Linked DNA regions of Methylobacterium mesophilicum SR1.6/6. Each later gene encodes a partner of the first gene's protein in a complex. Links are inferred from orthologs where the notes say so. Each region holds a gene or a part of one and is shown on either strand. Other genes may lie near its edges. The genes, in order: tig and rpsG.

Region 1 (2,884 bases):
ATTCTCGACCTTCAGCCGCACCGGCTGGCCGAGCTTCACCCGGACGACCGGCGGCAGGGCCTTGCCGTCGAAGCACCAGACCGTCGTCTCCGGCGCGGGTTCCGGCCTGAACCGCGTCGTGCCGGGCGCCGCCGGTAGGGTCGCCGGCGCGGCCGCGGGCTCCGGCTGGGCGGGGGAGGGCGCCCCCGGCGCCTGGGCCCGCGCGACCTCCGGCCCGAGCCCGAAGGCCGCCGCGGCGGCGAGCAGGGTCCGGCGCGACGGCGTGCCGGCACGCGAATCGGTCGGCGGCACGGTGCGGGATGGCGGCATGGGATCTCGGCTGCGGGTCGCGACGGGTCCGCTCCTTAGCGGCGCGCGGGCTCCCGCGCCACAGGGGCAAGTTTTTTGCTGCGGGCCCGCCGGCCCATGCTATAGGGCGCGCTTCCGGCGGCCGGCGATGCGCCGGATGTCGGCGCGCGCGGGCGTGGCGGAACTGGTAGACGCGCTGGATTTAGGTTCCAGTGTCGCAAGACGTGGGGGTTCGAGCCCCTCCGCCCGCACCAGGACCTCTGCTGAGGTTGCGGTCCCCTCGGGACCCTCCGCCCCGTACCCGACATCTCGGCATCCCGGTCCGCGCGAGCACGACGCCGGCCCGGCCGGCGACCCCAGGTTTCTTTGAAGAGCGACGACGACGATGCAGGTGACCGAGATCAACGCCCAGGGGCTGAAGCGCGAGTTTCAGGTGCTGCTGGCCGCCCAGGAACTCGAGGAGCGCCTGACCAACGAGCTGTCCGGCATGAAGGACAAGGTGCAGCTCAAGGGCTTCCGCCCCGGCAAGGTGCCGGTCGCGCACCTGCGCAAGGTCTACGGCCGCTCCGTGATGGCCGAGGTGGTTCAGAACGCCGTCAACGAGGCCAACCGCCAGATCGTGACCGACAACGGCCTCAAGCTCGCCCTGGAGCCGCAGGTCGAGTTCCCGAGCGATCAGGCCGAGGTCGAGAAGGCGCTGGACGCCAAGGGTGACCTCGCCTTCAAGGTCGCCCTCGAGGTGATGCCGAGCTTCGAACTCGCCGACCTCTCCGACGTCAGCCTGACCAAGCGCGTCGCCAAGCCCTCCGACGCGGAGGTGAACGAGGCCCTGGAGCGCATGGCCGGCCAGAGCCGCCCGTTCGCCGAGCGCGAGGAGGGCGCCGAGGCCCAGAGCGGCGACCGCGTCACCATCGACTTCGTCGGCCGCATTGGCGGCGAGGAGTTCCAGGGCGGCAAGGGCGAGGGCATCGATCTGGAGCTCGGCTCCGGCTCGTTCATCCCGGGCTTCGAGGAGCAGCTCGTCGGCGCCAAGGTTGGCGACAAGCGCCTCGTGAAGGTCACCTTCCCGGAGGCCTACGGGGCCGAGAACCTCGCCGGCAAGGATGCCGAGTTCGACGTGACGGTCACGAAGATCCAGGCGGCGGGCGAGGCCAAGGTCGACGACGAACTCGCGAAGTCCATGGGCATGGAGTCGCTGGAGAAGCTCCGCGAGGCCGTGTCCGAGGCGATCGGCCGGGACTTCGAGGCCGCCTCGCGCCGCCTCCTGAAGAAGGACCTGCTCGACGCGCTGGACGGCAAGTACGCCTTCGAGCTGCCCCCCTCCCTGGTGGCGCAGGAATTCGCCGCCGTGTGGGCGCAGGTCGAGCAGGACCTCAAGACCCGCGGTAAGACCTTCGAGGACGAGGACACCACCGAGGAGAAGGCCCAGGCCGAGTACCGGAAGATCGCCGAACGCCGCGTCCGCCTCGGTCTCGTGCTTGCGCAGGTCGGCGAGAGCGCCGATATCAAGGTCTCGGATGACGAGGTGAACCAGGCCCTCATCGCCCGGGTCCGGCAGTTCCCGGGCCAGGAGCAGCAGGTCTGGGACTTCTACCGGAAGAATGCGCAGGCGCTCGCGGAACTCCGCGCGCCCCTGTTCGAGGAAAAGGTGGTTGACCACGTTCTCGGGCAGGTCAAACTCGTCGAGGAGCCCGTCTCGAAAGAGGCGCTTTTCGCGGACGATGATGACGACGACACGACCGGCGGCAAGCCGGCAGACAAGGCCGAGGCCGAGGACGAGTCCAAGCCCGAGGCCAAGGCCGACTGAGTCCCGCCCTGTCCCAGGACGGCGGGCAAGGGTTAGGCGATGGTTAAGCATCGCCGGTGTTCGCTGACATGTCCGGGGTTGCCCTGATTCGCGGCAACCCTGGGCCTCACTCTGGGGCAGGACGAGATGAGAGATCCGATCGACGTCTACAACAACGCGCTCGTGCCGATGGTCGTCGAGCAGTCGAGCCGCGGCGAGCGCGCCTTCGACATCTATTCCCGCCTGCTGCGTGAGCGCATCATCTTCCTCACCGGTCCCGTGGAGGATTACGGCGCGTCCCTGATCGTGGCGCAGCTGCTGTTCCTCGAGGCGGAGAACCCGAAGAAGGAAATCTCCTTCTACATCAACTCCCCCGGCGGCGTCGTCACCTCGGGCCTGTCGATCTACGACACGATGCAGTTCATCCGCTGCCCGGTGACGACCCTCTGCGTCGGCCAGGCCGCCTCGATGGGCTCGCTGCTGCTGACCGCCGGCGAGCCCGGCCATCGCTTCGCCCTCCCGAACGCCCGGATCATGGTCCATCAGCCCTCCGGCGGCTTCCAGGGCCAGGCGACCGACATCCTGATCCACGCCCGCGAGATCGAGGCGCTGAAGCGGCGCCTGAACGAGATCTACGTGAAGCACACGGGTCGCGACTACGACACGATCCATACGGCGCTGGAGCGCGACAACTTCATGACCGCCGACGCGGCCAAGGAGTTCGGTCTCATCGACGAGGTGATCGAGAAGCGTCCGGAGCCGGCCGCAACCTAAGCGGAATGCGTCGTCCGACCGCCGCGGCGCGGCCTT
Region 2 (10,001 bases), 710 kb from region 1 along the record:
TTCCACCGGTGTGGCACGGCCGAAGATCGACACGGCCACCTTCAGGCGGGAACGGGCCTCGTCGATCTCCTCGACGGTGCCGTTGAAGCTGGCGAACGGACCGTCCGAGACCCGGACGGTCTCGCCGATCTCGAAGGAGATCGAGGGCTTGGGCCGGTCGACGCCCTCGGCGACCTGGCCCTTGATCCGCTCGGCCTCGGCGTCGGGAATCGGCACCGGCTTCGACTTGTCGGCCCCGAGGAAGCCCGTGACCTTCGGGGTGTTCTTGATGAGGTGGTAGACCTCGTCGGTGAGATCGCACTTCACCAGCACGTAGCCGGGGAAGAACTTGCGCTCGGCATCGACCTTCCGGCCGCGGCGCACCTCCACGACCTTCTCGGTCGGGACCATCACCTCGTCGAACAGCTCGGTCAGCCCGCGCTGGGCCGCCTGGTCCTTGATGGACTGGGCGACCTTGTTCTCGAAGTTCGAGTAGGCGTGGACGATATACCAGCGCTTCGACACGGTTCCGTTCAACTCCGACAAGTCCGCGAGGTCTCCCTCGTCCGATTGGGCCGCCCTCAGACGCCCAGGATCAGGCCGACCACGAAGCGCAGGGCCTGGTCCACCACCGTGAAGAACACGCTCGCGGCCACGACCATCACGAAGACCATGATCGTCGTAATGGTGGTCTCGCGGCGGGTCGGCCACGTGACCTTGCGGGCCTCGTCGCGAACCTGCGCGAAGAACTCGCCCGGCGTGGCCCGCTTCTGCGGCGTCCGGGTCGGCGTCGCCGGCCGGGCCGGCGGCGGATTCGCGGGTCCGCGGGCTGCGCCGCGCACCAGGTCCACCTTCTTGGTCGCTTCGTTCGATGCCATGGCGCCAGTGTCTGTGCGTGTTCGGCCCCGAGGCAGAGACCGCATCCGGGAATGCGAATGTCGGCGCCGAGGACCCGGATGGGCCCGCACCGACGGTCGCTTCAGATCTCGGATTGCGCCCGCTCTAGCGCAACTCCCCCGGCTTGTCGACCGGGCCGCCGCGCGGGATCGGGCTGAATGTCTGGCAGGAGTGGAGGGACTCGAACCCGCAACCTCCGGTTTTGGAGACCGGCGCTCTGACCAGTTGAGCTACACTCCTAGCGCACCGCCCAATGCCCCATCGCGGCCCGGCTTGCAAGGGGCTGCTTGCGGGAAGCGGAGCTTCGGAGCCGTTCTCGCGGCGCTCCGTCCGCTGGATCCCGGATCAGGTTCCGCTTCGCTCCAGCTGTCCGGACGAAAGGGGCACGCAGGATAAATCGCGGCCTTTTCCCGGGCGCATGCAGCGCCAGCGGAATACGCCCCGGGACCGAGCACGAGAATCGCCGCGAGAGCGGCTCTGTCAACGGGCTTGTCGGTCCCAGACGACAATGCCGGCCCCCGACGGGTCGGGGGCCGGCGCCGAAGGCGAAGCGGCGCGAAACGCCGCCCCGATCAATCGTCAGTCGTTGATGGCGGCGACGACGCCGGCGCCGACGGTGCGGCCGCCCTCGCGGATGGCGAAGCGCAGCTTCTCCTCCATGGCCACCGGCACGATCAGCGCCACGTCCATGGTCACGTTGTCGCCCGGCATCACCATCTCGGTGCCCTCCGGCAGCGTGCAGATCCCGGTCACGTCCGTCGTGCGGAAGTAGAACTGCGGCCGGTAGTTCGTGAAGAACGGCGTGTGGCGCCCGCCCTCCTCCTTGGTCAGGATGTACGCCTCGGCCTTGAACTTCGCGTGCGGCTTCACCGAACCCGGCTTGCACACCACCTGGCCGCGCTCCACGTCCTCGCGCTTCGTGCCGCGCAGGAGAACGCCGACGTTGTCGCCCGCCTGGCCCTGGTCGAGCAGCTTGCGGAACATCTCCACGCCCGTGACCGTCGTCTTCGTGGTCGCCCGGATGCCGACGATCTCGACTTCCTCGCCCACCTTCACGATGCCGCGCTCGACGCGGCCCGTCACCACCGTGCCGCGGCCCGAGATCGAGAACACGTCCTCGATCGGCATCAGGAACGGCATGTCGATCGGGCGCTCCGGCTGCGGGATGTAGCTGTCCACCGTCGCCATCAGCGCCAGCACCGCCTCCTTGCCGATCTTGGGCTCCTTGTCCTCCAGCGCCATCAGCGCCGAGCCCTTGGTGATCGGGATGTCGTCGCCCGGGAAGTCGTACTTCGAGAGAAGCTCGCGCACCTCAAGCTCCACCAGCTCCAGGAGCTCCTCGTCGTCGACCATGTCGACCTTGTTGAGGAACACCACCAGAGCCGGAACGCCGACCTGACGCGCCAGCAGGATGTGCTCGCGCGTCTGCGGCATCGGGCCGTCGGCCGCCGACACCACCAGGATCGCGCCGTCCATCTGCGCCGCGCCCGTGATCATGTTCTTCACGTAGTCGGCGTGGCCGGGGCAGTCCACGTGCGCGTAGTGCCGGTTCGAGGTCTCGTACTCCACGTGCGCCGTCGAGATCGTGATCCCGCGCGCCTTCTCCTCCGGCGCCTTGTCGATCTGGTCGTAGGCCGTGAACGTCGCCCCGCCCGTCTCCGCCAGAACCTTCGTGATCGCCGCCGTCAGCGACGTCTTGCCGTGGTCAACGTGCCCAATCGTGCCGATGTTGCAGTGCGGCTTGGTGCGGGAGAACTTTTCCTTGCCCATCAGAGCCTCCTAAATTCGAATTCGCGTTGCGGAAGAAGAGATGCTTAGGCGTGAACCTCAGGCGTACTTGGCGATGACCTTGTCGGCCTCGCCGCGCGGCACCTCTTCGTAATGGTCGAACTGCATCGTGAAGTTGGCGCGGCCCTGCGAGAAGGAGCGCAGCTGGTTCACGTAGCCGAACATGTTGGCCAGCGGCACCATCGCGTTGATGACGTTGGCGTTGCCGCGCATGTCCTGGCCCTGGATCTGACCACGGCGGGCATTCAGGTCGCCGATGACCGAGCCGGTATACTCTTCCGGCGAGACGACCTCGACCTTCATGACCGGCTCGAGCAGGACCGAGCCACCCTTCTGCAGGGCCTCACGGAAGGCCGCGCGCGAGGCGATCTCGAAGGCCAGCGCCGACGAGTCGACGTCGTGGTAGGCGCCGTCGATCAGCTCGACCTTGACGTCGACCACTGGGAAGCCGGCGAGCACGCCCGCGCCGAGGACCGAGTTCAGGCCCTTCTCGACGCCCGGGATGTACTCCTTCGGCACCGCGCCGCCGACGATCTTCGATTCGAACGCGAAGCCTGCGCCCGGCTCGTTCGGCTCGACGACGAACTTCACCCGCGCGAACTGGCCGGTACCGCCGGTCTGCTTCTTGTGGGTGTAGTCGATCTCCTGACGGCGGGTCAGCTTCTCGCGGTAGGCCACCTGCGGCTGGCCGATATTCGCGTCGACCTTGTAGGTGCGGCGCAGGATGTCGACCTTGATGTCTAGGTGGAGCTCGCCCATCCCCTTGAGGATGGTCTGGCCCGATTCCTGATCGGTGGACACACGGAAGGACGGATCCTCGGCGGCGAGCTTCGAGAGCGCGATGCCGAGCTTCTCCTGGTCGGCCTTCGACTTCGGCTCGACGGCGATCTCGATCACCGGCTCCGGGAACTCCATCTTCTCGAGGATGACGGCCTTCTGCGAGTCGCAGAGGGTGTCGCCGGTGCGGGTATCCTTGAGGCCGGCCAGGGCGACGATGTCGCCCGCGTAGGCCTCCTTGATGTCCTCGCGGTTGTTGGCGTGCATCAGGAGCATGCGGCCGACGCGCTCCTTCTTGTCGCGCGAGGAGTTGAGCACGTTGGCGCCCGATTCGACCTTGCCCGAGTACACGCGGCAGAAGGTGATCGTGCCGACGTGGGGGTCGTCCATGATCTTGAAGGCGAGCATGGAGAAAGGATCCGAATCCGTCGGATGACGGACGGTCTCTTCCTCGGTCTTGAAGTCGATACCCTTGATCTCGCCGCGATCGGCGGGGGAGGGCAGGTAGTCCACGACGGCGTCGAGGAGTGGCTGCACGCCCTTGTTCTTGAAGGCCGAGCCGCAGAGCACCGGGTGGAAGGCGCGCAGCTGCACGGCCTTGCGCACGAGCTTGCGCATGGCGTCCTCGTCCGGCTCGGTGCCGTCGAGGTAGGCGGCCATGGCGTCGTCGTCGAGCTCGACGCAGGCCTCGACCAGCTTGGTGCGGTACTCGACGGCCTGATCCTTCAGGTCGGCCGGGATCTCGACCTCGTCGAAGTTGGCGCCGAGCGCCTCACCGGACCAGACGATCGCCTTCATCTTGATGAGGTCGATCACGCCCTGGAAGCTGGACTCGGCCCCGATCGGAAGCTGGAGGCACACCGGCTTGCCGGCGACGCGATCGATGATGTCCGCGACGCACTTGAAGAAGTCGGCGCCGATCTTGTCCATCTTGTTGACGAACACGACGCGCGGCACGTCATACTTGTCGGCTTGACGCCACACGGTCTCGGTCTGCGGCTCGACGCCCTGGTTGCCGTCGAGCACGCACACGGCGCCGTCGAGCACGCGGAGCGAGCGCTCCACTTCGATGGTGAAGTCGACGTGGCCGGGGGTGTCGATGATGTTCAGGCGCTTGTCGCGCCAGAAACAGGTGGTCGCAGCCGAGGTGATCGTGATGCCACGCTCCTGCTCCTGCTCCATCCAGTCCATGGTGGCGGCGCCCTCATGGACCTCGCCGATCTTGTGGGACTTTCCGGTGTAGTAGAGGATCCGCTCGGTCGTCGTGGTCTTGCCGGCATCGATGTGGGCCATGATGCCGAAGTTGCGGTAGTCCTCGATCGCGTGCGTGCGGGGCATCGAATTGCTCCTGAGAGACGGCGGAACCGCTTACCAGCGGTAGTGCGAGAAGGCGCGGTTGGCTTCCGCCATCCGGTGCGTGTCTTCCCGCTTCTTGACGGCGTTGCCGCGGTTGTTGGCGGCGTCGAGCAGCTCGGCGGAGAGGCGCTCGATCATGGTGCGATCGTTCCGGGACCGGGCGGCCTGGATCAGCCAGCGGATCGCCAGCGCCTGGCGGCGCTCGGTGCGGACCTCGACGGGGACCTGGTAGGTCGCGCCGCCGACGCGGCGGGAGCGGACCTCGATCATCGGGGCGACATTGTCGAGGGCGGCGCGGAACACCTCGATCGGGTTGGCGCGGGCGCGGTTCTCGACGATGTCGAAGGCACCGTAGACGATCCGCTCCGCGGTCGACTTCTTGCCCTCGTACATGATGGAGTTCATGAACTTCGTGAGCACCACGTCCCCGTACTTCGGGTCCGGGATGATCTCGCGCTTCTCGGCAGAGTGACGACGGGACATTGTTTGCGGCTCTCGAACGAAAAGATCTTAAGCACCCTGCGCAGGCCACCTGAGCCTTCCGGCCGGCGGCATCCTTACAGGGCCGTGGAAACGCGAACCGGTGCCCGGAAAATGCCCGGGCCCCGAACTTACTTCGGACGCTTGGCGCCGTACTTCGACCGGCGCTGCTTGCGGTTCTTCACGCCCTGCGTGTCGAGCACGCCGCGCAGGATGTGATAGCGCACGCCCGGAAGGTCCTTCACGCGGCCGCCGCGGATCATCACCACGGAGTGCTCCTGAAGGTTGTGGCCCTCGCCCGGGATGTAGCCGATCACCTCGAAGCCGTTGGTCAGACGGACCTTGGCGACCTTGCGGAGCGCCGAGTTCGGCTTCTTCGGGGTCGTCGTGTAGACGCGGGTGCAGACGCCGCGCTTCTGCGGGCAAGCGTCGAGCGCCGGAACCTTGTTGCGGCTCCGCTGGATCTTCCGCGGCTGGGCGATCAGCTGGTTGATCGTCGGCATCCTGTGCCCTCTTCCTCGGTCACCTAGGCCGGACTGCGCAGGGCAGTCCGCAAAACGAATATGCGCCGGAGGGCCAGTCACGGACCCTCGGCGCGGTGTGGGCAGAGGAGCACGCCCGAAACGAACGCGCTCGTACCTACGGATCTGACTTACACGTCAGGCGATTTGAACCCTCGGAGCGCTCGGGGCGATGGCGGCGGCTTCCGGGGGTGTGCCCAAGGGCCGTCGGCAGCCGATGGCCGTCCGAAGTGGCGCGCTTCTAGACGCGGTTGCCCCGCAGGTCAATGCGTGCGCGGCAGAAAACTGCACCGCGCGGGAGGTTAAGGATCGGTCAAGACGCCGAAATTCCGAGCGCCCGAGCGACGCCCTTCCGGGCCGCCGCGCAGGCCCCTGCAGCCACCTGCACTGGCGACTTCGCGGGGACACGTGCAGGTGTGGAGGCCGGCAAGGTCGACCGTTCCCAGTGGACCCTTCGCGCGATGCAGCCCTAACCCGCGTCACATGCAGCGACGACAGCCTCGAACGTCGCAGGTGAAAATTGAATGGTTGCGGATCGAGGCCGCTGCTCTTGGCGTGAGGTCGTCAGGGCTGGGCGCGGGAGACCCGGCAAATCCTGCAGGGCGGCTCCGGTCCGGCGTGCCGGATCGGGGCAGGGGGGCGCCGTCTCGGTCTACGGAGAATTAAAGCGATCCGTCGAATTGTCGCGAACACCGGGCGGCCGGCACGCCGCCCTCACGTTCGCGTCGAGGATGTTGCGTATGGGTTGCGTCGCGGTCAGCAACGTCGTTCCGTTCCGGCGGCCACTCCCGTCCCAGGCACCGGGCGAGCGGGACGCGCGCAACCGCAGGCGCGGCGAGCAGCGCTCCCTGCTGGACGCGGTCTACGCCACGGGCAGCCTGATCGTCGCCGCCGATGACCGCGCGCTGAAGCTCACGGCCTCGCGCCTGCAGGTCTACGGCTTCCTGGCCATCGAGGAGATGGGCGAGGATGGGACCGCGCGGCGGCTGCGGCCCTCGGAGGCGATCCGCGCCCGGGCCGAGCGGCCGTGGCGCCTGTCGAAGCCGGCCTGCGGTGCGTCGGTGACGATTCCCAGCCTCGACGGCTTCCTGTTCGAATCGTCCGGCCAGCCGGCCTGATCCGGCTCACCTGAGACCGTCGTGAAGGGTTTCCGGCCGGCGCGCAGTCAAGCGCGCCGGCCGATCGCGTTGTCACGGACGCTTTCCAGCCGTGGCCCTCACCCGGAGCGGAGGCCACGCCCGATCGGACGAACCCGGTCCCTGAACCGGCGGGAATTGCCGCCCATCGAACATAAGTACTTCCCCAATCCCGTACCGGCCGGTATCGGCCCGCTGCGGCTGCGCCGCCGCGCGCCCCTTCACGCCGCTCAAGCCCGCTCCGGAGCGGGCTGAAGCGCGGCCCGGACCAGAGGCTCCTGCACGTGGCCAGCCCCGTCGCCGTCACAGGGATCCCGGCACAACCGGGTTCCGCCGCCCCGCCGGTCGTGCTCAACCACGGCGAGATCCGCGCGATCGTCCTCGGTCTGATGACCGCGATGCTGCTGGCCGCCCTCGACCAGACCATCGTGGCGACCGCCATGCCGACCATCGGCCTCGCGCTGGGCGACGCCGCCAACCTCCCCTGGATCGTCACCGCCTATCTGCTGGCCTCCACGGCGGTGACGCCGCTCTACGGCAAGCTCTCCGACATCCACGGCCGGCGGGTCATGCTCCTGATCGCCATCGGCACCTTCGTGATCGGGTCGCTGGCCTGCGCGCTGGCGCCCACGATGGTGACGCTGGCGCTGGCCCGGGGTCTCCAGGGGATCGGCGGGGGCGGGCTGATCGCGCTGGCGCAGACCATCCTGGCCGACATCATGTCGCCCAAAGAGCGGGCGCGTTACCAAGTGGTGATCGCGGGCGTGTTCGTCGCGGCCTCGGTGGCGGGGCCGCTGCTCGGGGGCTTCTTCGCCCAGCACCTGCACTGGTCGCTGATCTTCTGGATCAACCTGCCGATCGGTGTCCTCGCCTTCGCGCTGACCAACGCCAACCTGAAGCGCCTGCCGCGCCACGACCTCCAGCACCGGCTGGACTGGCCCGGGGCCGCCCTGATGGTCTCGGGCTCGATCGCCCTGTTGCTGGCCCTGAGCTGGGGCGGCGTGCGCTACCCATGGGGCTCCGCGCCGGTCCTGAGCCTCCTGGCCCTGGCGGCCCTGCTGGGCGGCGGCTTCGCGGCGCGGCTCGCCACGGCGGCCGAGCCGCTGATCCCCACCGAGGTGCTGAAGAATCAAGTGGTCTATAGCGCGACGCTGGCCGCCTGCTTCGCCATGGGGACCTTCATCGGACTGACCATCTACGTGCCGATCTTCCTCGAGGGTGTGATCGGCCTCTCGGCGAGCGAGGCCGGCGTCGCCCTGGTGCCACTCATGATCGGCACCGTCACGGGCGCCACCCTGTCGGGCCGGTCGATGATCTATTTTCGGCACTACAAGCGCGTGCCGCTCGCCATGATGTGCATCAGCCTCGCCTGCTGCGGGGTCATCGCCTGGCAGGGACGGGCGCTCCCCTTCTGGCTGATGGAGGTGCTGTTCGCGCTGCTCTCCATGGGGATCGGGACGATCCTGCCGCTCTCCACCATCGCGATCCAGAACGCGGTGGCGCGCCACCAGCTCGGCATCGCGACGGCGTCGATGAACTTCTTCCGCTCGCTGGGGGCGCCCTGATCGTGGCGGCCTTCGGCACCATCGTCCTGGGCGGTGTCGCGGGCGGCGCGTCCGGGGGGCACGACGTGGAGAGCCTGATCCGCGGCGCCGATCCGGCCCGCCTCGCCCTGACGTTCCGGCACGTGTTCCTGGCCGCCTGCCTCGGACTCCTCGCGGCCTTCGCGTTTCTGGCGCTGATGGAGGAGCGGCCGCTCGGCGAGCGCACCTCGCCGCGCATGGACGGCCGGACGCCGGACAAGCCGGCTTGAGGGTCCTGTCCGTCCCGGTCGGCTCCCTCTCACAGGGAGCCACGTGCCCGAGCCGGTCCGGGCCTCGCCACCCGCAGCCGTAGCCCGTCGTCCTGCACCCGGCCGCCAGATCCTGCCCTTGATTCGCCCCGATCGCCTCTTACCTCGCCTGCATCGGCTGCGGGCCCCTCTGGCGGGCGCTCCTCAGCGCCCGTGATGTCGGAGCCGATGCTTTCCGTCTGGAATCAGCATCAGGTCCCGCACATGATGGACGTCCTCACCGTCGAATGGCTCGGCAAGCCGTTGTGGATGTGGCTCGGGTTCCACGTCCTGATCGCCTGCCTCCTGGCCTTCGACCTGGGACTTCTCCACCGCGACAAGGACCACGAGATCGGCGTCCGGGAGAGCCTCCTGCTCACCGGCTTCTACCTCGTCCTCGGTCTGGCGTTCGGCGGCTGGGTCTGGTGGTACATCGGCCCCCAGGCGGGCGAGGAGTACGTCACCGGTCTCGTGGTCGAGAAGTCGCTGTCGATGGACAACGTCTTCGTCATCGCGATGATCCTCACGGCGCTGGGCGTCCCCCGCGCGGCTCAGCACCGGGTCCTGCTCTGGGGCATCCTGGGCGCGGTGCTCCTGCGCGGCTTGATGATCGGGCTCGGCGCGGCCCTGGTGCATCAGGTGCACTGGGTCCTGTCGCTGTTCGCCGCCTTCCTGATCTACGCCGGCCTGAAGATCCTGCTCTCCGGCGACGAGGAAGAGGGCGATTTCCAGAACAGCGCGGTCGTGCGCTGGTTCAAGACGACCTTCCGTGTCACGCCCGACCTGCACGGCCAGCGCTTCACTGTGCGCAAGACCGATCCGAAGACCGGCCGGGTGGCCCGGTACTTCACGCCGCTCGCGCTCGCCCTGGTGCTGGTGAACGGCGCCGACGTGATCTTCGCGGTCGACAGCGTGCCGGCGATCTTCGCCATCACCACCGACACGTTCGTGGTCTATACCTCCAACATCTTCGCGATCCTGGGCCTGCGGGCGCTCTACTTCGCTCTCGCCGCGATGGTCGATCGCTTCGCCTATCTCAAGACGGCGCTCGCCTTCATCCTGATCTTCATCGGTGCCAAGATCGTGGTCGCCGACACGTTCGGGCTCGTCGCGGTGCCGCCGTGGGTCTCGCTGGTGGTGACGCTCACCTTCCTGGCGGCGGGCGTCGTCTACAGCCTGTGGCGGACACGGACCGATGCGCCGGCCGAGGCGGTCCCGGAGTCCGGACACCCGCAC

The links.
Region 2: the proteins of tig (region 1) and rpsG are in contact, whole or in part, in a crystal structure (PDB 3GTY), measured with the Thermotoga maritima proteins. The link is inferred for Methylobacterium mesophilicum SR1.6/6 from one-to-one orthologs. Residues at the interface, in WP_004081061.1 of Thermotoga maritima: Glu122, Val124, Val129, Leu130, Tyr133, Glu188, Gly259, Ile262, Tyr263, Glu266, Ser270, Glu273, Gln274, Glu277, Arg308, Gln311, Ile312, Ser315, Tyr316, Glu325, Arg329, Arg336, Leu363, Phe366, Trp367, Arg373, Leu377, Arg381, Leu384, Glu387; in WP_004081843.1 of Thermotoga maritima: Lys34, Lys52, Lys55, Glu59, Arg62, Gln63, Glu66, Asn67, Lys69, Val71, Arg95, Ala109, Lys110, Lys111, Gly112, Arg113, Pro114, Glu117, Glu121, Ile124, Ala125, Tyr127, Asn128, Asn129, Thr130, Gly131, Lys135, Asp139, Arg142, Met143.

Annotation. Positions count from the first base shown.
Region 1 is NZ_CP043538.1:6,046,756-6,049,639, forward strand. It holds tig (trigger factor), read left to right. Parts: upstream 1-673; coding sequence 674-2,095; downstream 2,096-2,884. Other genes in the region: MMSR116_RS28625 (multicopper oxidase family protein), read right to left, coding at 1-309; MMSR116_RS28640 (ATP-dependent Clp protease proteolytic subunit), read left to right, coding at 2,222-2,848. UniProt on the Bacillus subtilis protein: Involved in protein export. Acts as a chaperone by maintaining the newly synthesized protein in an open conformation. Functions as a peptidyl-prolyl cis-trans isomerase.
Region 2 is NZ_CP043538.1:5,335,048-5,345,048, reverse strand. Bases 3,546-6,362 are described here. They hold rpsG (30S ribosomal protein S7), read right to left. Parts: upstream 5,281-6,362; coding sequence 4,810-5,280; downstream 3,546-4,809. Other genes in these bases: rpsL (30S ribosomal protein S12), read right to left, coding at 5,409-5,780; fusA (elongation factor G), read right to left, coding at 3,546-4,779. In the rest of the region: transcription termination/antitermination protein NusG, read right to left, coding at 1-504; preprotein translocase subunit SecE, read right to left, coding at 561-857; tuf (elongation factor Tu), read right to left, coding at 1,456-2,646; more of fusA, read right to left, coding at 2,704-3,545; MMSR116_RS25245 (hypothetical protein), read left to right, coding at 6,539-6,916; MMSR116_RS25235 (TerC family protein), read left to right, coding at 8,991-10,001.